DNA from 2 places in the Sphingomonas sp. P3_C5 genome. Region 2 is predicted to be linked to the other one. Evidence: predicted binding sites of a transcription regulator. Region 2 holds the regulator's gene; the other holds the start of a gene.

Region 1 (11,920 bases), on a different contig from region 2:
CGCGCCTGGGCGTTCTCGCTGTCCTTGAGCATCACCATATGCTTGCCGCTATAGACATATTCCCAAAGCTGCTTGTTGAGCATGGTATCCATCAGCTGGAACCGCACGTCATAAAAGCGCCAGACGCCCGAGGTGGTGAAGTTGGACGGGAAGATGGTCAGCCGGAAGCGCGCGCCGGATACATGTTCGTCGTCGAAATTGCGCGCGATGGTTTCGCCGACCGGGACTGACCTGCTGCTGTCCCCATAGCCCGTCTTCTGGGCGTAGGTTTCCTCCTTGCCGCGGCTGCTCTCGTTGAAGCGGAGGATCTTGCTGGAGATGTGCAGCGCGCCGAGCCGTGCGGTCAGATCGGCATCGAACTGGCCGAGCACCTTCGGCGTATATTCGTCCTCGCGCACATCGAGGAACGAATAGACATAGACGAAGGAACCCTGCAGCTTCGCGGGAAGCGCGGCGGCGGACCCGGGCGGGGGCGGCGCCAATGGCGGAATGGGCGCGTCCGCATAGAGCTCCAACAGGCCCCTTTCCTGCGCGTAGAGATTGGCTTCGCGGTGGGCCAGCTTGAAGGCGTTGGTGCCGATGTCGACGATCGCCTTATGATCCTGCTCGAGCAGCGGTGTCATCGAGCGCTGATACGCGCCAACCTTGTTCACGAGCGCGACACCGCCGGGCGTCCGCGCCAGGGCCATCTGCCCGGCGCGCAAGCGCTGGTTCCACGCCGCGGGCTCCGGCGGAATGCGGTCGACAATGTCTTTCATCGTGTCGCCGGGACGGACCTCGATCCTGAGGCCCCGAGCTTCTTCGACGGAGACGGCCAGGGTGCGCGCGAGACGGGCGAGATCGGCCGGCGAAACCTGGGCGGCCCAATAGGTGCGGACCTGATCCTGACGACGGTCGAGCACCCCGGCCATCTCGATGTCGCAATGCGATGCGGCTGCCTTGACCATCCGATCAATGATGCCTGGAAGCACTTTCTGGATGTTCGCCATTTCCGGATCGCCGACCAGCGCGGTGCGGAAGGCCGTGTCGCACATCTCGCGGCTCATCGCGAGAATCGCCCTTCGGGGAACGAAGAAATCCGCCATGAGATCGAGTTGGGCGGTGCGCGAAAGCGCGGGCACCGCGGCGGGACGAGTCTGGGCCGGCGCCGCCGACGCAGCCGGCAGCGCGAGAATGAGACACGCGGCGACGCGCAGGAATTTCATGTGACAGGCCCCCCTTGGGCTGACGTTACCCGAAGTTCGAGCAGGTTCAAGCAGTTGCGGTGGTGGGAGCGGCGCGTTGGTCAGGAGCCCCGCGAACCGGTTCACGGCGGCGCTACGCGGCGTTCACGCAAGGCAGCTCAACGCGGCGGGGGAGCCTTCACGAAGCCGGCTTCTGCAGAAGGCGGTTGCGCAATTCCTCCATCGTCACGCCGGCGACCGCCGCCGCCCGGTCCGTGGCACTGAGGACGGCGGCGAGATGGCTGAGGGCCTGGCAGCCGAAATCGAAGCGCTGCAGCGCCTCACCGTAGCGCTGGAGCAGCTCCATATCGTCGCTGAGTTCATCGCCGACGGTCTCCAGGAGCCGTCGCACGACTTCGATCTCCTCGGCAATGCGCTGGTCCAGATCGGCAACCGCGACCGGCATGCTTGGCGGCGGCGCTTCTTCGGGTGGCGCCTCGCCACGGCGCAGCGCGAACTGGATCGCATCGACCCGCGCCTGGCCGGGCACCACGAAGCGCTGCGGCAGGCAGTTGCCCGCCACCCAATCCTCCACCGACACCTTGCCGGCAAACGAGATATCGCAGCGCCCGGACTCGCACCACATGACCGTGGCGGCGACGTCGAGCTGGAGCCGGCGCAACGTCAGCACAGTGCCGGGATCGGGCAGCACAGTGCCGTCCAGCATCGCCGCGCTCTCCGACAGGCTTCGAATCCGCACCGGCACCTTGAGCGCGCCGGATTCGATGGTCGCGGACAGCAGCACATTCTTGCGGGGCGGAGCCACTTGCGCGTCGATACCGGCTTGATCAGTCACTCTGAGTATTCACCCGATCCGGAGTAGTGCTTCTGCTACAAGGCGGCTTTCGATTTTGATTATAGTCTTAGCTACCTAAAATTTTGGAAACGATTCATGAACAGATCCCTAATTCGGCTGTTTGCGGCGAGACCTGCTACTTTCTGAGGGTGCCGCAGGAACCTGCTGACTGGACGGAATATTTTGTTCCACTAGTGCGTCACGGGGAGTGGCGGTGACCAGGGCAGTTACAACCGAAGGCGTGATATCTTGCCCGGTCGATCGGGAGCGGCCCGATGGCCCAGCGCGCTCGTTGCCCGGCTTGATTTAACCCTGTGCCGAACGCGGTTCGGCCTTTCCGGCAGGCGCACTGATCCGCCTGGATACAGAAGCGGGAAGCGGACGGAGACTATTCCGCCGCCACGCTCTCCCGCCCGCGCTCGAGCAGTGGCTTCAGATAATGTCCGGTGAATGACCCCTTTGCCTTGGCAACCTGTTCCGGCGTACCTTCCGCCACGATCTCCCCGCCCTTCACGCCACCCTCGGGGCCGAGGTCGAGCACCCAGTCGGCGGTCTTGATCACGTCGAGATTATGCTCGATCACCACCACCGTATTGCCGTGATCGACCAATGCGTGGAGCACTTCCAGCAGTTTGCGCACATCCTCGAAGTGAAGCCCGGTGGTGGGCTCGTCGAGGATATAGAGCGTCTGGCCGGTCGCGCGGCGAGAGAGTTCCTTGGCGAGCTTCACGCGTTGCGCCTCGCCGCCAGAGAGCGTCGTGGCCTGCTGGCCGACCTTGACGTAACCCAGGCCGACCTCGGCCAGCATTGCCATCTTGTCGCGGATCGGCGGGACGGCCTTGAAGAACTCGACTGCGTCCTCGACGTTCATGTCGAGCACATCAGCGATCGACTTGCCCTTGAATTTCACCTCCAACGTCTCGCGATTGTAGCGGGCGCCGTGGCAGACGTCGCACGTGACATAGACGTCGGGCAGGAAGTGCATCTCGATCTTGAGCAGGCCATCGCCCTGGCAGGCCTCGCAGCGGCCACCCTTGACGTTGAAGCTGAAGCGGCCCGGCTTGTAACCGCGCGCCTGGCTTTCGGGGAGGCCGGCGAACCAGTCGCGGATCTGGGTGAAGGCGCCGGTATAGGTTGCCGGATTCGAGCGCGGGGTGCGGCCGATCGGCGACTGATCGATGTCGATCACCTTGTCGAGATATTGGAGGCCGGTGACCTTTTCATGCTTGCCGGCGAGGACGCGAGCGCCGTTCAAGGAGCGCGCGGCGGCGGCGTAGAGCGTGTCGATGGTGAAGCTCGACTTGCCCGAGCCGGACACGCCAGTGACGCAGGTGAAGGTGCCGAGCGGGATGCTTGCCGTCACGCCGCGCAGGTTGTTGGCGGTGGCATTGTGGACCGTCAGCTTCTTGCCATTACCCTTGCGGCGCTTGTCCGGGAGGGGGACTTCGCGGGTGCCGTTGAGATAATCGGCGGTGATGCTGCCCTTGGACGCCAGCACCTCGTCGAGGGTGCCCTGTGCCACGACCGCGCCGCCATGGACGCCGGCGCCGGGGCCCATATCGATGATATAGTCGGCGGTACGGATCGCATCCTCGTCATGCTCGACGACGAGGACGGTGTTGCCGAGATCGCGGAGCCTTCTGAGCGTCTTCAGCAGCATGTCGTTGTCGCGCTGGTGGAGGCCGATCGAGGGCTCATCGAGGACGTAGAGCACGCCCGACAGGCCCGAGCCGATCTGCGATGCGAGGCGGATGCGCTGGCTCTCGCCGCCCGAAAGCGTGCCGCTGGTGCGATCGAGATTGAGATAATCGAGACCGACATTGTTGAGGAAGCCGAGCCGCTCGAGGATTTCCTTGAGGATGCGCTCAGCGATCTCGCGCTGCTGGCCGGTAAGGACTTCCGGAACGCCCGTGAACCAGGCGAGCGCATCGACCACCGAGAGGCGGGTGACCGAGGAGATATCGCGCATGCCGATCTTGACCGCGAGCGCCTCGGGCTTGAGGCGTGCCCCGTGGCAGACCTCGCAGGGCGCGCTGCTCTGATATTTGGAGAGTTCCTCGCGCATCCAGGCGCTCTCGGTCGAGAGCATGCGGCGGTTGAGGTTGCCGATCACGCCTTCGAAGGGCTTCTTCACGTCATAGGATTTGCGGCCGTCGATGAAGGTCAGCGTGACCGGCTTGCCCTTGGTCCCGTAGAGGATGATGTCGCGGATCTCCGCCGGGAGATCCTCCCAGGGCGTATCGAGGCTGAAGTCGAATTCGCGCGCGAGGCTGCCGAGCACCTGCATGTAATAGGGGCTGGGCGGGTTGGATTTCGCCCAGGGGACGACGGCGCCCTTCTTGATGCTGAGCGCATGGTTGGGGACGACGAGCTCCTCGTCGAACAGGAGCTTCTCGCCGAGACCGTCGCATGTCGGGCAAGCGCCTTGCGGAGCGTTGAAGGAGAAGAGGCGCGGCTCGATCTCGGCAATGGTAAAGCCGGAGACGGGGCAGGCGAATTTTTCCGAGAAGACGATGCGATTGGCCGGGATGCCAGTGTTTTTCATTTTTCCTTCGGTGACGAAGGTTTGAGGCATTTCACGGACGGCGTTCTTAAGCCCCTCCCCTTCAGGGGAGGGGTTGGGGGAGGGGGACTCACTCGCGCCAGAGTTTGAGGCACTGCCCCACCCCAACCCAGCATCGCTGCCCTTTGTCCTTTCCGGGGGAAAGGACTGCAGCGATGCTCCTGAAGGGGAGGGGCTTAGCTGAGCCACCGTCGTATCGACCAGGTCCACATAAGCCAGCCCTTCGGCCAGCTTCAGCGCGGTCTCGAAGCTGTCGGCAAGGCGTGTTGCCATATCGGGCCCGACCACCATCCGGTCGACCACCACCTCGATGTCATGCTTGAACTTCTTGTCGAGCGCCGGCGCCTCATCGATCTCGTACAACTCGCCATCGATGCGGACGCGGGTGAAGCCCGCTTTCTGCCACTCGAGCATCTCCTTGCGATACTCGCCCTTGCGGCCGCGTACGACGGGGGCGAGCAGATAAAGCCGCGTGCCCTCGGGCAGCGCCATGACGCGGTCGACCATCTGGCTGACCGTCTGCGCGGCGATCGGCAGGCCGGTCTCGGGCGAATAGGGAATGCCGACGCGCGCCCATAACAGGCGCATATAATCATAGATCTCGGTGACGGTCGCGACCGTGGAGCGCGGGTTGCGGCTGGTCGTCTTCTGCTCGATCGAGATGGCGGGGCTGAGGCCCTCGATATGATCGACATCGGGCTTCTGCATCAGCTCGAGGAACTGGCGCGCATAGGCCGAGAGGCTCTCGACATAGCGTCGCTGGCCTTCCGCATAGATGGTATCGAAGGCGAGGCTCGACTTGCCCGACCCCGACAGCCCGGTGATGACCGTGAGCGTGTCGCGCGGGATGTCGATCGAGACATCCTTGAGATTGTGCTCGCGCGCGCCGCGGACGGAGATGTGGGTCAGCATAAACCGCTCTGTTCCAGATTTGTTCTAGCGATAATGGAGGCCGCGCCGGAGGTCAACGCGTGAAGCGCGGATGTGGGGGTGCGCGGGCGCGGTGGCAAGGCCGCGCGATCGTTGCGGGGGGCGTGATGGCCGTCACATGCGAGGGTGTGCGCCGCCGACACCGCGCCTGGCACGGAGCGCGACCGCGATCAAGGACGTGGCCGAGGCGCTCAAGGAGCCGATCGCTGCTTTGTCGGCGGCAACAGTCTGGCTCGCGCTGTTCGGCGCGGGCATCATGCTGTTCTGGCTTCCAGGTAACGCCCTGGAGGGCTGCCCGGCCTCAATGAACAAGGAGCCCGTCAAGAGCCATGCCTCCCTCGTGCCACCCCCCGGCGACAGCCAAGGATAACACCAATCCGGTGGCAATTCGGACGAGCCACTTTCACATCGGGCGTTTTTGGATCAGCCTGTGTGAACGACGGGGAGGCGGGTTTATGAACAGAGGCTTGGCGCGAAGAAGCCGGATCAATCGGCTGCGCACGATATTGGCGGTCGCCGCCGCCACGGCGCTGCTGGGCGGCTGCATCAACACGACCTATCGCGACTCGATCGGTCAGTTCGGCACGCTCACCAAGGAATCAGTCGCGATCCAGAACCAGCGGCTGACTGCCCTCGCTGCCGCCGAGAGCGAGCGGATCCATCAGGCCCTGGCGGACAACCATGTCGATCTGCGCCTCTCGCCACAGTGCGCGCTGTTGCTCCTGCCGCCCGATCCGACAGCAACAACACCGCCAGCGCCGTGCACCCTGGTCGATGCAACGGGCAAGCCGATCGAGAAGATACCGACCTACTCGAACATCAAGGCGCTCGACCAGGCGCTGTCCGACTATTCCGACAACCTGATCCTGCTCGCGGCCGACACCACCAAGGATCAGGCGGCGTTTTCCGATTCGGTGACCGGGCTTGCCACGTCACTTGGCAATCTCGACGGAGCGATCCGCAAGGCGACCGGCGCGCCGCCTGGCACTTCGGGCGCGAAAATCGGCGCTGTCGCCGCGGTCGTCGCCAAGGCCGGCGGGCTAATCCTGGCGGCACAACGGGGGCGCGTACTGAAGAAGATCGTTATCGCCGGCGACCCGCTGGTGCAGGAAGCCACCAACATCCTGGCGGACGTTGATGACCGGCTGAACCTCTATGATTCGGTCGGGCTGTTACAGGCGGCCAATGCCGCGCAGACTGCGGCATCGCGTCTTGCGGCGGCGTCGGCCCCGCCGTCGGACCTGCGCGCGGCGCAGGACGCGTTGTTCGCCAGGGTCGCTGATTTCAACGCACGCAGCAGCGAGCAGCAGCGCTATCTGGCGATCGGCAAGGCCCATGCGAAACTCGCCGAGGCGGCGCGGACCGGCAACACGATCGATTTCGAAGCGGCGATCAGCGCGGTGATCGAACTGGCCAGCGTAACGAACACCGCGGTCGACGCACTCAAGAAGAAGGAGGGCGAGTGATGCCGGTCAAAATCCAGACACTCGGCGCCTGGGCGCAGACGCGCAACACGCTGGTCCAGGACCTGACGATGTCGATGCAGATCCTGCAATCGGCACCCTTTTCGGACGATCCGAACTCCGATTTCCAGCGTGCCACCGCGACCGACAACAAATTGCTCGACGCATTGCGTCGGCACGCCGTGCTTGGCATCAACCAGATCGACGACGCCATCGCCTCCGGGCCGCTGATCAGCGAGATCAATAGCTTGTCCAAGGCGGCGAAGAAGGAAGCCGACCGGATCCAGGCAATCGCCCACACGATCGCTGACGTGGCCGGCGTGGTCGACAAGGTGACGGGAGTGGTGACCAAATTCGCCGCCCTGCCCTTCATCGGCGGCGCGGCATGAGTCGCTTGCTGCAACGTCGCCAGGCGGCCGCCATCCAGCGGCGGTGCTCGCGCTTATGGCAAGACTGCACGTCGTGCATTTCAAGTTTCCCAATGGGTTGGCGGGAATCTTAAGACTTGGCCGCCCATTATTTCGACGCGGCGAGCGCGGTGGCGGTTCAGGGGAATATATGATGCGTGTGGTTTTCGGGATGATCGCGGCGCTGGTCGCGGCAGGTGCTGCGCCTGTGATGGCCCAGACAACGCCGACGCTTTTCCCTTCGACACAGACTGCGAGCGTCACCGAGGGTGCGACTGATACGGCGGTCCAGTTCGACGCGGTGACGCCAGGCTATGACAAGCCGCTCTTCCCCGATGTGCAGTTCGATTCGGCCAAGCTGACCCAGGACGGCCCGATATCCTCCGCGGCGCCGAACACTTATCACGCCGCGTTCAAGACGGTCGCGACCTTGCCGGGCGGCGTGACGACCGGCACCATCACCTTCCGTATGTGCCGCGACAGCCCCTGTACGCGTCCGTGGCCGGGTACTGAGCAGGTCTTCACCTACACGATCAACGTCGCGCTGAAGGACTGGGTGACGTATCAGCGCGATGCCGGGCATAGTGGCTATGTCCATGCCAGCTATGCAGGCGTCATCAAGAAGCGTTGGGTGTGGCAGCCATCGAGTACCTACAGATTCACGCGGGTTGCGACGAAGGGGAGCACGATCCTTGTCGGGAGCGAGGATAACAGAGGCCCCACCAGCGTCGTTGCGCTGACGATGCAGGGAGCGCCGATCTGGGTTTCTCCGATTGGACTGGCGCCCTGGGTCGGGCAGCCGGCGGTTTCAGGCGACACGGTCTATTTTCCCTCCATCCCCGTGTCTGGCAACGACAATCCGATCAGCGCCTTCGACGTGGCCACGGGCGCGCCCGTCACCCCGGCGATAACGTTCGATTCGCAATATTCGCCGCTCCTCGCGCCGACGCCGTTCGGCGACAGTCTTTACGTCGCAGCGGGATATAATGGGAACGAGGTCATCTCCTACGACCTCGCAGCAGGAACGCGGCGCTGGACTTCCTACGGCCAGGGCGCGTGGATCTGGGGTGGCGAAACCCCGGCGGTCGATGACGGCCATGTCTATTATTACAGCGGCGGCTATGTCGATTTTTTCGATCGGGCCACGGGCCAGCGCACCATGTCCATCCGGGACCCCAATTACGACTTCGCCAGTCATAGCGGCTCTTCCGACCATTATTATTACAGTGCCCCGATGCTGGGCACCGGCGGAAATGTGATTCTGCCCAATGACGCCGCCGGGCAGGTTCCGCTGGTGAAGTTCACGCCAGCGGGAGTTGCGACACAACTCGGTTCAGGCACCTATCAGGCTCCGCCGGCCTTCGCGAATGGTGTCATCTATGCGGCGGGCACCCAAAACGGCACGGCGCACCTCGAAGCGGTGAACGAGGCCGATGGAGCGATCCTGTGGACCTGGTCGCCGCCGGCGGACGACCAGACCTCAGTTACAGACAATGTCATCGCGACGGATACGCTGATTTTCGTGAGCACTCTGTCGAAACTTTATGCGGTCTCGGCAACCGATCCAGCGCACCCAGTGGTGTGGTCGGCGGCGACCCCAGGTTCAATCGCGATTTCGCGCGACAGTCTGTTGCTGGTCACGACCACGCTGAACGGGCACGCTGCGCTGGTGGCCTATAGCGTGAAGTGAGGGCCGCGCGTCTGATTCGTCCCGTCAAGACGGAGCCAATCCAAAGTCCCTCGACGGATTGAGCGTTGACACCGGCAATGCGTGCGAAGTCGCAATATGGTTTTCCCACCAGACCGGCGTTATCTCTCCAAGACCAGCTCGCTACTAAATTGTACCATGATCACCGCGACGGCGAAGTGGAATCGCCGCGAGTCGGAGGGTTGGCGCCGAGGTCGACTGATCCGCTATTTGCATGTCGGCGACATGCGCGTCCGGTTGAGGGGTATCCGTCATGAAAATCCAGGCAAGCATGTGCTCCATCCTATTTTTCGGCGCGGCGGCACTCGCGGTGCCCACCGCTGCCCAAGCCGGGGCGCCCGGTACCGGCCCGGTGGCTGCGCGGCTCCCAGCAAGCCCGTTGCTGCGAGCGAACGAAGCGCAGCGCGAGCAGTGGATGTGGGCATTCGCGGCCGCGCGGCTGCAGGCCGTTGCCGCCGATGCGTTGGGGACGACCGTTGCCGCGATGCCGCCTCCCCCGCCGCCGCCGCTCAACATCACCCGCAAGTCGATCACCTTGCTCAGCGCGACCGAGCTCGCCAGCCTGCGCCGGGGCATCGCGCAGATGATCGCGTGGAATTCGGCGCCGCATGGCAGCGCCAATTTCAAGCGCAGCCTGCGTTACTGGGCGAACATGCATGCTTATATCGGTGCCGGCTGCTCGAAGGATTCGGGGCTCAGCTATCCCGGCATGAGCGGGCTATCGCTGCAATCCAAGGCCACGCCCGACGAGATCGCGACATGGTGCACGTGCCAGCACGGCACCATCCAGTTCCTGACCTGGCACCGCATGTACCTCTTCTATTTCGAGCAGGTGCTGCAACAGGCCTCGGGCGATCCGAACCTTCGCCTGCCCTTCTGGGACTATGAGACCGACGGCCATCTCCCGCCCGCCTATCGCGCGCCGACCTATGTGGATGGCGGGGTGACCAAACCCAACCCGCTTTATATCGCCAATCGCCAGGCCCAGCTCAATGCCGGCACGGCGGCGCTGACCTCAGCGGTGACCTCGACCGCGGGCGCGATGCCGAGCACGACCTATTCGCCGTTCAACACAGCGCTCGAGCAGACGCCGCATGGATCGGTGCACTGCGCGACGGGCGTGGCGAGCTGCCCGAGCGGCTATATGGGCTATGTGCCCTCGGCCGGGAACGATCCAATCTTCTACAGCCACCACGCCAATATCGACCGTCTCTATGAATGCTGGCTGCGGGTGAACCCGGCGGCGCGGCTGCCGAACAATGCGGCGCAGCTCGCGGCGCATTTCAGCTTCATCAATGGCAGCGGTACACTCGTCTCGAGCAAGGTCGGCGACATGGTGACGCTGGCCCAACTCCATTATCGTTATGCCTCGGGCGGCGGCTGTCCGCTGATCATCAAATTCCCGCCAATCTATGCGCAGCTGGAAAGGCCGTTTCACGTGTATCCGCTGACTGGCCCGATCAAGTTGCAACGCGGGACCACGACGGTGCCGCTCAAGCTTGCGCCGACTACGCGCAAACAGATGCTGACGGCGCCGGTGCCGAAGGGCCGGGCGCTGCGCTCGATGCTGGTAATCGACGGGTTGAGCTATGACGAGCCGCCGGGCGTGCTCTACGAGGTCTATGTTCAGGGCGCCGACGGCAAGCGGGCGCTGGTTGGCGTGATCAACTTCTTCAACGACACAGCACCGCACCATGACGACATGAAGGGCATGGAAGATATGGCTGACACGGCATCGCGCACCTTCGATGCGACAGACGCGCTTGCCTCGCTCGGGGTCAGCGGTGACGCTTCGCTGGTGCTCGTACCGACGACCGGAGTCACCGGCGTTACCGCGCTCAAGGCGGCGGAGCGAATCAGCCCGCGCGCCAATGTGCGCTTCAAGGAGGCCCGGATCGAGCAGCGCTAGCGGCTTGCTGCCTCGGTACTTGTGACCCCGTATCGGTGCGATATGATCGCGCCGATGCAGGAGGTGTCGATGACCGAATTTTCCGGCGGCTGTGCGTGCGGCGAGATCCGCTATCGGCTCATTTCAGCGCCGATGTTCGTGCATTGCTGTCACTGCACCTCCTGCCAGACCGAGACAGGATCGGCCTTTGTGATCAACGCGATGATCGAAAGCGATCGGGTGGAGGCCATCAGGGGCGGGCCTGAGCCGGTGTTGACGCCGTCGGAAAGCGGCAGGGGGCAGCAAATATGGCGTTGCCCCACTTGCCGGGTTGCGCTGTGGAGCAACTATGGCGGCGCGGCCGATATCCTGCGCTTCGTGCGGGTCGGCACGCTCGACAAACCGGGCGGTCTGCCGCCCGACATCCATATCTATACCCGCTCGAAACTGCCGTGGGTGCAGCTGCCCGAGGGCGTGCCCGCGGTCGAGGCCTATTATGACAGCAAGACGCTCTGGCCCGAGGCGAGCCTTGCGCGGCGCAAGGCGCTGTTCGGATAGGCTTGGCGGCGCGCTCAGCGGCGCCCGCGATAGCTTGGCAGCGCCAGTTTCCAGTGAATCGCGGCGGCGCGCAGTCCGAAGCCTGCGGTGGCGGCGATGATGGCGGCCACGAATGCAGGAAGGCCGGCGACGACCAGCATGACGTGAAGCCCGGCGGCGAGCGCCGCCGCGGTAACATAGAGCTCGGGCCGCATCAGGATCGAGGGCTCGCCGGCGAGGACATCACGGATGATGCCGCCGACACAGGCGGTGATGACGCCCATCAGCGCGGCGGGCACCGGCGGGACGCCGAACGCAAGCGCCTTGGCGGCACCGAACACCGCATAGGCGGCGAGGCCGGCCGCATCGAGCCAGTCGAGCGCGGCGTCGCGCCACCAGCCTTGT
Region 2 (11,920 bases):
CGGCTGGTCTGGTGGGTTGCGGCTGCCCTGCGCGAACCGATTGCCGAGCCGGCGGGTGAGGCGCTGCCCATGCTCGACCGCGCGCTTGTCGAGGCGGCTTCGCGCAGCTTTGCGGCGCATGACGAGGGCGAGCGGCTCGAAGCGACCGCGATGCGGCTGGCGGCGGCGCTGGATGCCCGCGCCGACGAGCTCGCGCCGCTGCTGGTCGAGGCGATTGCCGATCGCCGACCGGCCTTGTGCGCGGCGCTGATCGCCCATGCGCTGGGCGTCGAGTATAGCGATGCGCGCGAGATCCTGCTCGACCCCGAAGCGGCACGGCTGTGGCTGGTGCTGCGCGCGCTCGAGGTCGATCGTGCGTCGATCGCGCGAATCGGTCTTGCGCTGAGCGAGGCTGATCCGCGCCGCGACCTGGACAGTTTTGCCGACGAGCTTGACGATATCGCGGCGACGCCGGGCGAGAGGGCTCGTGCCGCGCTCGCGCCCTTGTTGTTGCAGCCGGATTATCGCATCGCGCTGCTGGCGCTGAGCAGGGGAGGCCACGCATGAACGTGACTGAACCGATGCTGCCGCCGGTGCGCGGGCTGATCGACCGCGACGGCCGTCTCATCAAGGCGGACAAGAAGCTCCACGAACTCAATGCCCGCGCGGGCGGTGGCATTGGCCAGCCGATCGCGATCCCGCAGATCGCGACTCTGTCGCGGCTTGCGCAGCGGCTCGGCATTCTCGTCTCGCGCGGCGTGGTTGCGGCGGATGGCGATGACGATGTCGAGCTCTGGGTCCGCGCCGAACCCGGCACCGAGGGCGTAAGGCTGACGGTCACCGGCTGGCGCACCCGTGCCGCCTGGTATCCGGAGGCGGCGCAGGGCGAGCGCGACGGCGATTTCCTGCGCAACGCCGGCGACTGGTCGTGGGAAACCGATTCGGCGCTCCGCATCACGTTCCTGTCGATCAACGCCGGGGCGAGTTTCGGCTTCGATTCGGGCGCAATGCTCGGACAGCCGCTGACCAAATTATTCGCGCTCGGAGAGGATCGCGAGGGCGCGTTCCCGATCCTTGGCGGACTCGCGATGCACCAGCGCTTCGAAGACCAGCGCGCGACGATCCGCGCGAGCGGGCGGCAGGTGCGCCTGTCCGCCGCGCCGCGAACTGACCCGAGCGGCGTGTTCGCCGGCTTTGTCGGTTCGGCGCACATGGTCGAGGATGAAACGCCGGCGCCAGTCGCCACCCCGCCCGAGGCGCCGCGCGAGAGTGTTTCCGAGGCGTTTGCCGTCCGGCTCGACCGCGCGCTGCGGACGCCGCTTGGGCGGATCATCGCCAATGCCGACAGCATCAATGCCCAGTCCGAAGGGCCGCTGCGCCAGGATTATGCCGATTACGCGGCTGATATCGCGAGCGCCGGGCGGCATCTGATGGGGCTGGTCGACGATCTCGTCGATCTCCAGGCGATCGAACGGCCCGATTTCGTGGTGGCGAAGGAACCGGTCGATCTTGCCGATGTCGCGCGGCGTGCGGCCGGGCTGCTCGCGGTCCGCGCATCCGAGGCGCAGGTCTGGATCGACAAGCCGGCGCCGCAGGACATATTGCCCGCGACGGGCGAGTTTCGCCGGGCATTGCAGGTGCTGGTCAACCTGATCGGCAATGCAGTGCGCTATTCGCCCGCTGAAGGCATGGTGTGGATCCGCGCCGAGCGCGAGAATGGCTTTGCCGCGATCATCGTCGCCGATCAGGGCAAGGGCATCGCCGCCGGCGACCAGGAACGGATCTTCGAGAAGTTCGAGCGAGTCGATCCCCGCGAGCCGGGTGGCAGCGGGCTTGGCCTGTACATCGCGCGGCGGCTGGCGCGGGCGATGGGCGGCGATGTGACGGTGGACAGCGCGCCGGGCCAGGGCGCGCGGTTCGTGTTTACGTTGCCCTATGGGGAATAGATTCCCCTTTCCGACTAACTACCTCGTCACCCCGGACATGTTCCGGGGTCCACCGTGCCGAAAACCAAACGGCGATGAGTTTGCGGAACAGTGGATGCCGGAACAAGTCCGGCATGACGGCTGGGGTCAGTCGATCGCGTCTCTGTGCTACCGCCGTCCGATCCTGATCAGCACGATCCCGATCACCGCGAGCAAGGCGCCCCATAACGACCAGATACGCTGGTCGAGCATGAAGCTCGATGCCGGCCAGTGGATATAGCCCGTGCCCTGGCCGATCCAGAGCAACCCCATCAATACGGCGAGCACACCGATGATGGTGGTCACGGCTTTCACGCGCGCTTGTCCACAGGAACATAGTCGCGCTGGACCGGGCCGGTGTAGAGCTGGCGCGGCCGGCCGATCTTCTGCGCCGGATCCGAGATCATCTCGTTCCACTGCGCGACCCAACCGACGGTGCGGGCGAGCGCGAACAGCGCGGTGAACATCGTGGTCGGGAAGCCGATCGCCGAGAGGATCACGCCCGAATAGAAATCGACGTTCGGGAACAGCTTCTTCTCGATGAAATACGGATCGCTGAGCGCCAGTTCCTCGAGCCGCAGCGCGACGTCGAACACGGGATCGCTGACGCCGAGCGCGCCGAGCACCTCACGCACCGTCTCCTGCATCACGGTCGCACGCGGATCGTAATTCTTGTAGACCCGGTGGCCGAAGCCCATCAGCCGGAACGGGTCGTTCTTGTCCTTGGCGCGGGCGATATAGTGCGGGATGCGATCGACGGTGCCGATCTCGCGCAGCATGTTGAGCGCGGCCTCATTGGCGCCGCCATGCGCCGGGCCCCACAGACAGGCGATGCCGGCCGCGATGCACGCAAAGGGGTTGGCACCCGACGAGCCGGCGAGCCGGACGGTCGAGGTCGAGGCGTTCTGCTCATGATCGGCATGGAGGATGAAGATGCGGTCGAGCGCCTTCTCCACGATCGGGTTGACCACATAGGGCTCGGCCGGAACGCCGAACGTCATGCGCAGGAAGTTGCCGGTGTAGGACAGGCTGTTGTCGGGATAGAGGAAGGGCTGACCGACGGAGTATTTATATGCCATCGCAGCGATGGTCGGCATCTTCGCGATCAGCCGGTGGCTGGCGACCATGCGCTGGTGCGGATCGGTAATGTCCGCTGAATCATGATAGAAGGCCGAGAGCGCGCCGACGATGCCGCACATGATCGCCATCGGATGCGCATCGCGCCGGAAGCCGCGATAGAAGGTCGCGAGCTGCTCGTGCAGCATGGTGTGGCGGGTGATGGTGTAGCTGAAATGATCGAGCTCGGCCTTGCCCGGCAGTTCGCCGTTCAGCAGGAGGTACGAGACCTCCATGAAGCTTGATTCCCGAGCGAGCTGGCCGATCGGATAGCCGCGGTGGAGCAGCACGCCCTCATCGCCGTCGATATAAGTGAGCGCTGACTCGCAGCTCGCCGTCGAGGTGAAGCCGGGATCATAGGTGAACATGCCGGTATCGGCGTAGAGCTTGCGGATATCGATGACTTCCGGGCCGACGCTGCCGGCAAGAACCGCATAATCATGATTCCCGATATTGATCCGGGGGGGCGCGGCGTCGCTCATCAAATGTCCTTTCTCGAACCCTCAACCAGTCATCCGGTCGGCGATGCGTCCCAGGCTTTCCTCGCGCCCGAGCAGCTCGAGCACATCGAAAATCCCGGGTGAGGTCTTGCGCCCGGTCAGCGCTGCCCGCAACGGCTGCGCGACCTGGCCAAGCTTCACTCCCGCATCGTCCGCCACCCGGCGAACCGCGTCTTCGAGCGCCTCTGCATCCCAGTTGCCGACCGCGTCAAGGGCAGCGTGCAGGCGCCCCAGCAGCACGGGTGCATCACCCGAGAGCAAAGATGCTGCATCGCCGTCCATTTCCAGTGGGCGAGTGCGAAACAAAAAGGCCGCGCCGGACACAAGCTCGTTGAGATTCGCAGCGCGAGGCTTCAACGATTCCATGCTGCGCTGAAGCATTTCGCGCTGCTGTGCCGTGAGTTCGAACCCGAGTCGCGGGGTCACCAGCTCAGCCAGGCGATCATTGTCCGCGCTGCGGATATAATGACCGTTCAGGTTCTCGAGCTTCTTCAAATCGAACCGACTTGGTGATTTCCCGACATCGCCGAGATCGAACCACTCAGTCGCCTGCTCGCGGCTGATGATCTCGTCATCGCCGTGCCCCCAGCCGAGCCGGAGCAGATAATTGCTCAATGCTTCCGGCAGGATACCGAGTTCGTCGCGGTAATATTCGACGCCGACCGCGCCGTGCCGCTTCGACATCTTGCCGCCGTCGCTGCCATGGATCATCGGGATGTGCGCATAGGTCGGTTCGGGCCATCCCATCGCCGTGATGATCGGCAGCTGCCGGAAGGCATTGTTGAGATGGTCGTCGCCGCGGATGACGTGAGTCACGCCCATGTCGTGATCGTCAACCACGACCGCGAGCATATAGGTCGGCGTGCCGTCAGAGCGCAGCAGGACGAGATCGTCGAGCTCGGCATTCTGGACGGTAATGCTGCCCTGGACCTTGTCGTCGATCGTGGTGGCGCCTTCTTTCGGCGCCTTGAGACGCACGACGAAGGGCGCGCCTTCGGGCGCATCGGCGGGGTCGCGATCGCGCCAGCGGCCATCATAGCGCATCGGCTTGCCGGCAGCCTTCTGGCTTTCGCGCAAAGCGGTGAGCTCATCGGGGGTGGCGTAGCATTTATACGCGTTCCCCTGTTCAACCATCTGATACGCGATATCCGCATGACGCCTGGCGCGCACGAACTGGAAGACGGCATCGCCGTCCCAATCCAGGCCCAGCCATTGCATCGAACTCAGGATCGCGTCGATCGCCGGCTGGGTCGAGCGGGCGCGATCGGTATCCTCGATGCGCAGCAGGAACTTGCCGCCGTGATGGCGCGCGAACAGCCAGTTGAACAGCGCCGTGCGCGCGCCGCCGATGTGCAGATAGCCCGTGGGCGACGGCGCGAAACGCGTCACCACCGCCGGGTTGGCGGGCGTGCCGGTATCGGCCGCCGCAGTATCAGACCTTGCGCCCAAACGCGCTTGCTCCCAGACTTGAAAATCAATGGCCAGTATAGCCGCCGAGGCCCCTAGCACGCGACCTACGCTGCTCCAAATGGCGGCTGGCGGGTGGATTCACAATGGCAAGACGGCTCTCGAGCGGTGGCTCGAGGCCGAGCGCGACCAGCTTCCCCTGTGGATACCGGTGATGTTGGGCGCCGGCATCATCGCCTGGTTCCTGACGCCCGATCCGACCTGGTGGAAAGCGACGTTGCTGGTGCTTGCCGGTGTTGCGCTGCTCGCATTCGCGATCGGCCGGGGTGGCCGGGCCGGGCGTGTCGTCGCGGTGGCGGCGTTGCTGGCGGCGGCGGGGCTGGCGCTGATCTGGTGGCGGGCGGAGAATGCCAGCGCGGCGATCCTGAAGCGGCCTGCGATCGTGACATTCGAGGCGCGGGTCGAGCGAATCGACCCGTTGCCGGCGCGTGATCTCGTGCGGTTGAGGCTGACGCCAGTGCGGGTGATCGCGACGCCGGACCCGCCGAGCCAGGCGCGGCGTGGCGGTGGGCGCCGTGATAATCGCGGATTCGCGCGGAAGCCGCAGGAGACCGTCACGCTGCCGCCGCATATCCGCGTGAACCTCGCCGTGGGGGACGTGCCCAAGGGCCTGTCGCGGGGTGCAACGATCCAGCTCGGCGCGCGCCTGATGCCGCCACCCGAGCCGGCGGTGCCGGGCGCTTATGATTATGGCCGGGTGGCGTGGTTCGACGGGATTGGCGCGACCGGACGTGGTTTCGGCCCGGTAACGATCACAGCACCCGGCATATCGAGCGGGAGCGGGCTGCGAGAAAGGCTGTCGCAGCATATCCAGGCAAGTGCGCCCGGCGGCGCGGGCGCGATTGCCGCCGCGCTGGCGACCGGCGATCAGGGCGCGATCCCGCAGGCCGACAATGATGCGATGCGGCGCTCGGGCCTGGCGCATCTGCTGTCGGTGAGTGGGCTGCATATCACCGCCGTGGTCGGTGCGGTGATGTTCCTGGTGTTGCGCCTGCTTGCGCTCAGCCCCTGGCTGGCGCTGCGGTTCAGGCTGCCGTTGATCGCGGCGGGCGCGGGGGCGCTGGCGGCGATCGGCTATACGCTGCTGACCGGCGCCGAGGTGCCGACCATCCGGTCTTGCGTGGCGGCGCTGCTGGTGCTGGTGGCGCTGGCAATGGGGCGCGAAGCCCTGACGCTGCGGTTGGTCGCGACCGGGGCGTTTATCGTCCTGCTGCTCTATCCAGAGTCCCTGGCGGGGCCGAGCTTCCAGCTGTCTTTCGCTGCGGTGGCTGCGATCATAGCTCTGCACGAGCATCCGCGGATCAAAGCGTGGTTTGCGCCGCGCGAGGAACGGCGGCTGCGCAAGATCGGGCGCGATCTGACCTCGCTGCTGCTGACCGGCATCGTCGTCGAACTGGCGCTGATCCCAATCTCCCTGTTCCATTTCCACAAGGCGGGCGTTTATGGGTCGGTCGCCAATATCATAGCGATCCCGCTGACGACCTTCGTGACGATGCCGCTCGAGGCGCTTGCCTTGCTGTTCGACCTGATAGGCCTGGGCGCGCCCTTCTGGTGGCTGACCGCGCGGTCGCTCGATCTGTTGCTGTGGATCGCACACACCACCGCCAGCATACCCGGCTCGGTTGCAGCGCTGCCGGCGATGCCTGGGGCAGCCTACGGCCTGATGGTGATCGGCGGCCTGTGGATCGCCTTATGGCGTACGAAGTGGCGCCGGCTGGGCGCAGTGCCGCTTGCGATGGGCGCGATATGGGCGCTGCTTACGCCCGCACCCGATCTGCTGGTGACCGGCGATGGCAGGCATCTCGCGATCCGGACGCCGAGCGGCGGGCTGGCGCTGCTCCGCGACCGGATCGGTGACTATACGGCTGACATGCTGGCGGAGAATAGCGGTGTCGATGACGACCCCTTGCTGCTTTCCGATCAGCCCTATGCGCGGTGCAGCCGGGATCTGTGCCTCATACAACGGCAGGCGGGCGGGCGAGACTGGCGCATCCTTGCGACGCGCAGCGCCTATCTGGTGCCGGTGGCCGAACTGATCGCTGCATGCGGCACGGCTGATATCGTTGTCAGCGAACGCCGCTTGCCTATGACCTGCCGCCCGCGCTGGCTGAAGCTCGACCGCCCGACCCTGGCGCAGACGGGTGGCGTTGCCGTGTCCCTGTCGAACGGGCGCGTGGTGACGGTCAGGCAGGCGGGCGATGCGCACCCCTGGCTGATGCCTACTCCGCCGATAGCCCCGTTGCGCACGTATCGCCGACACGCGATAAACGGGCCGTGAACGCCCTTTCGAGCCTCGACCAGCCTTCTCCACACATGCAATGGCGGGACTTCCTGCCAGTCGAGGAGCATCAGGCGATCCTGGACTGGGCGCTGGCCAATCAGGCCAGCTTCGCGCCATCACGTGTCGGGCGCGGCGAGCTCAGGGCGGACTTCCGGAGCTCGGCCACGGCAATGGCGCCCCATTATCCCTGGAAGGATAGGTTCCGGCACCGAGTGCGCGACGCGGTGCCCGAACTGGCGCGGGGGCTTGGTTTAGCGGCGTTCGAGGTGGCGCACATCCAGCTTTCGCTGATCGCCTATAATGATGGCGACTTCTACCGCGAGCATACCGACACTGAATCCCGTCGCAATCGCGCGGATATCGAGCCTGCCGGTGACCGTGTGCTGAGTGCGGTCTATTATTTCCACCGCGAGCCCAAAGCCTATTCGGGTGGCGCACTGCGGCTCCACCCGTTCAATCCCGCGAGCGACCGCTTCGAGGATGTTCAGCCCGAGCAGAACAGCCTGACCGCATTCGCGTCCTTCGCGCGCCACGAAGTACGTCCGGTCATCTGCCCGTCACGCAACTTCGAGGATTCGCGCTTCGCGATCAATTGCTGGGTGCGGCGGGCGCGGGCGGCTCAATAGCGCCGAAGCAACCCCGCCAGCTTGCCCTGCACGCGCACCTGATCCGGCGCATAACGCTGCGGATCATAAGCGCGGTTGGCGGGATCGAGCCGGATCATCGCACCTTCGCGGCGGAAATATTTGAGCGTCGCCTCACTGTCCTCGATCAGCGCCACGACGATCTCGCCGTCGCGGGCGACATCGGTGCGGCGGATCAGCGCATAATCGCCATCGAGGATGCCGGCTTCGACCATCGAATCCCCGGATACTTCGAGCGCATAATGTTCGCCGCCGCCGAGCAGCGCCGCAGGTACCGCGAGCATCGAGTGGCCTTCGAACGCCTCGATCGGCACACCGGCCGCGATCCGGCCGTGCAGCGGGATTTCGATCACGTCATTGGCGGGCTCCGGAAGCTTGCGGACATTGCCGGGAGTGGGGCTGGCCGGCGTCGCGGCAGCCGCCTTGCGCGCGGTCTCCGGCCGTTCCGGCATGCGCAGCACTTCAAGCGCGCGGGCGCGGTTCGGCAGGCGGCGGATAAACTTGCGCTCCTCGAGCGCGCTGATCAGGCGGTGGACGCCCGACTTCGATTTGAGATCGAGGGCTTCCTTCATCTCCTCGAACGAGGGCGACACGCCGGTTTCGGCGAGGCGATCATTGATGAAGCAGATCAGCTCGTGCTGCTTGCGCGTTAGCATCCCATTTCTCCGTCGGAACAGACTGGGAACGTTTACGCAATGTTCCAACCGCCTGTCAAGCGCCCCCTGTCAGACGATGCTGAGGATTTCCACCGAGTCGCCCGGTACGGCCGCTGGCGCATGGGGTCTGCGCACGATCAGGCTGTCGGCGCGGGCCAGGGTGCGGAGCATCGAACTGTCTTGCAACCCCAGGGAAAAGACGCGGCCGTCCCGCGTTTCGGCGCGAAGATAGTCTTCGCGGTGGTCGTTCGCCGGCAGGTCTTCGCCGAGGATCGCGGCAATGGTGCGAGGCAGCGGATCGGCTGCGCCGGACATCGCCGCGATCAGCGGGCGGACGAACAGGAATGCGGTGACGAAGGCAGAGACCGGATTGCCGGGCAGGCCGAGCACGACCGCCTTGCCGAGCCGGCCGGCCATCATCGGCTTGCCGGGGCGGAGTGCAATCCGCCAGAAATCGAGGCTGCCGCCTGCTGCCTCGAGCCCGGGACGGACAAGATCGTGATCGCCGACCGATGCGCCGCCGGTGGTGACGAGGATATCCGCATCGACCCGGGCAAAGGCGTCCGCGATGACGTCCAGCTGGTCGGGCAGGATGCCGAGATTGAGGATGTCGACGGGCAGATCGGTCAGCATCGCGGCGAGCATGGCGCCGTTGGATTCCGGGAGTACGGAGTCGCTGAGTGCGGTGCCGGGGGCGACGAGCTCGTCGCCAGTCGCGACGATGGCGACGCGCAGGCGGCGATGAACCGGGAGTGCGCCGTGTCCGCCGGTTGCCGCCACGGCGATCCGCGCGGGCGTGAGCCGATCGCCCTTTGCGATGAGCAGGTCGCCAGTCGAGAAGTCGAGGCCCTTGCGGCGGATGTTCCGGCCGAGGTTCTTCGGCCCTTCGCCGGCGAGCGTTATCTGGTCGCCGTCGCGCGCTGCCTCTTCCTGGACGAGCACGGTATCGGCGCCGGCGGGCATCGCCGCACCGGTGAAGATGCGCACGGTTTCGCCGGTGCCGACGGTGCCAGGGAACGCGCGCCCGGCGGCGCTCTCACCGATCAGGGTGAGCGGGCCGGGCAGATCAGCGAAGCGGATGGCATATCCATCCATCGCCGAGAGATCGGCGGCGGGCTGGGTGCGGAGCGCGCGGATGTCGTCGGCCGCCCAGCGGCCGGCGGCGTCGCGAATGGGGATCGTCTCGGTGTCGATCGGCGGTGCGAGCGCGAACAGGCGTGTCCGGGCTTCGGTGACGGCGAGGAGAGGCGAGGAGGTTTTCGGAGGCATTGCGACGCCCTAGCGCCTCGGATTGCGGGAGACCATCGCGGCGAGATGCACGTCAGGGCCGCCCGGTGCCGTCCAGGAACCAGCCGGTATAGGTCCTCCTGGGACCGCCGGCGGTGACCGGCCATACGCGGTGTTCGAGCTGATCGGAGACTTCGAAGATCAGCGCCGAACCAAGCTCGGTGTGCCGATGCCGGGCCAGCAACTCTCCGCTTTGCTTGGCGCGCAGTTCGAACAGGCCGCCGTCATAGGAATGCTCGCTGAGGTTGATCGTGATCGCCAGACGCCGCGACGGGTCCTCAGGCAGATCGTCGTGCCAGTTCAGCGAAGGGGGATCTTGAGGCTGGATCTGCATCACGCGGCCGAAGGTGCCGTGCAGGGGGCAGCAGCCGGTCACCTGATTGAGCCACTCGAACAGGTTTTGCCGTTTCAGCGCGAGCGTGAGTGCGCCGCCGGCAATACCGGGCACCTCCCGCTCGCGTTGCGCGACGTCGGTTTCAGTATCCCTGACGAAGCTCGCCTTGCCGCAGAGGCGCAGCAGAGTCTGCAGAAACGCAGGCTCGAGGAGGCCCGACAACGCAACCGCGCGGTGTCGCGTAAAGCTCTCCAGGGCTTCCGACGGATCGCCCGCGATGTCGGTGTGCTGCGCGCCGACCACTACCGGCGACTGGATCGAAGCCAGGCGCGGGGGCTGGCGGATGCCATCGTCGACAATCGGCTGGGAAAGGAGTGGCATCGTTATAATCCCGTCTTCCCGGTTCCTATCTCTTATCGTGGGGCGGCGCCACAAGAGTTGGTCCGGCTTTCCTTCTCGTATCGGCGGCCTTGCCGCTCGCCTTGCGTGGGCGTTAGCGGTACCATTCACGCAAAGGAACCGGACGGCGCCGCCGATCCGCGACACGCTGGAGGGGTTATGAAAGCGAACCGCATCATTGCCATAAGCACGCTGCTGGGACTGGCGCTGGGTGGCGCCGCGGACGCGCGAAAGGCGGGTCCGAAGCTCGGCGTTTTCGAGCAGCAAGCCGATATCGGCGCGACTGCGCTGCCGGGCGCGGTATCGTTCGATCCGGCGACCAAGACCTATCGCGTGACGGGCGGCGGCGCCAATATCTGGGCGGAGAAAGATGCGTTCCACTTCGTCTGGACACGGCGTTCGGGTGATCTCCATGTCGCTGCCGATATCGATTGGATCGGCCGTGGTGGCGATCCGCACCGCAAGGCGGGGATGATGATCCGCCAGAATTTGACCCCGGGATCCCCCTTTGCCGATGTGATGATCCACGGCAATGGCGCAGCCGCGCTGCAGTATCGCGAAGTTCAGGATGGGCCGACGCGGGAGATTTCGTCGAACATCAAGGCGCCGCACGGCATCAGACTCGAGCGTGAGGGCGAGTATGTCTATTTCTCGGTGACGGGCGCGGACGGCAAGCTGCACCATGCGGGCGGCAATTTCCGGATCGCGTTGCCGGGCCCGTCCTATGTCGGCCTTGCTGTCTCGGCGCACGACAACAAGGTGAAGGAGACGGCTGTTTTCAGCAACGTGGCACTGTCAGTGCCGGTGCTCGCTGTCGTGCCCGACACGGGCTATCCGGCGAAGGTCGAGAGCACGCTCGAGGTGATGCCGGTCGGCGTCGACGATGTGTACAGGCGCGTGGTGCGGCATTTCGACGGGAAGATCGAGGCGCCGAACTGGACGCGGGACGGCAGTTCGCTGGTCTACAACAGCGGCGGGCTGATCTACCGGATCCCGGTGGGTGGCGGTGAGCCGGCCGTCATCGACACCGGGCCCAATCGCAAGAACAACAACGATCATGGGATCTCGCCCGACGGATCGCAGCTGATCATCTCCGACCAGTCAGAGGCGGACAATCTCTCGCGCATCTACCTGCTGCCGCTCGCCGGCTCGAGCGCGCCTCGGCTGATGATCAGCCATGCTGATGCGCGCTCCTACTGGCATGGCTGGTCGCCGGACGGGAAGACGATCGCCTATGTGTTCGTGCGCTCCGAGACCAACGACTATGATGTCTATGCCCAGGATCTGGCGGGC

What was found. Region 2 encodes LexA, which represses DNA repair genes until DNA is damaged. Its sites were predicted from a motif close to GTTCCNCNCTTGTTCT; they were not measured.
Region 1: the regulator LexA is predicted to act here: its motif matches at 5,505-5,520, upstream of uvrA (excinuclease ABC subunit UvrA).

What each region holds. Positions count from the first base shown of each region.
Region 1 covers NZ_JBFUHA010000005.1:172,255-184,174, reverse strand. Annotated here, with positions in the region: gene AC1DVS_RS14275 (hypothetical protein) at 1-1,205, opposite strand, end outside; gene AC1DVS_RS14270 (hypothetical protein) at 1,363-2,019, opposite strand; gene uvrA (excinuclease ABC subunit UvrA) at 2,408-5,494, opposite strand; gene AC1DVS_RS14260 (hypothetical protein) at 5,691-5,882, shown strand; gene AC1DVS_RS14255 (hypothetical protein) at 5,968-6,978, shown strand; gene AC1DVS_RS14250 (hypothetical protein) at 6,978-7,364, shown strand; gene AC1DVS_RS14245 (PQQ-binding-like beta-propeller repeat protein) at 7,537-9,072, shown strand; gene AC1DVS_RS14240 (tyrosinase family protein) at 9,344-10,999, shown strand; gene AC1DVS_RS14235 (GFA family protein) at 11,069-11,536, shown strand; gene AC1DVS_RS14230 (trimeric intracellular cation channel family protein) at 11,551-11,920, opposite strand, start outside.
Region 2 covers NZ_JBFUHA010000002.1:10,706-22,625, forward strand. Annotated here, with positions in the region: gene AC1DVS_RS06170 (DUF2336 domain-containing protein) at 1-546, shown strand, start outside; gene AC1DVS_RS06175 (sensor histidine kinase) at 543-1,925, shown strand; gene AC1DVS_RS06180 (hypothetical protein) at 2,073-2,258, opposite strand; gene AC1DVS_RS06185 (citrate synthase) at 2,255-3,541, opposite strand; gene gltX (glutamate--tRNA ligase) at 3,563-5,008, opposite strand; gene AC1DVS_RS06195 (ComEC/Rec2 family competence protein) at 5,088-7,304, shown strand; gene AC1DVS_RS06200 (2OG-Fe(II) oxygenase) at 7,301-7,933, shown strand; gene lexA (transcriptional repressor LexA) at 7,927-8,607, opposite strand; gene AC1DVS_RS06210 (molybdopterin molybdotransferase MoeA) at 8,677-9,876, opposite strand; gene AC1DVS_RS06215 (2OG-Fe(II) oxygenase) at 9,929-10,609, opposite strand; gene AC1DVS_RS06220 (TolB family protein) at 10,787-11,920, shown strand, end outside.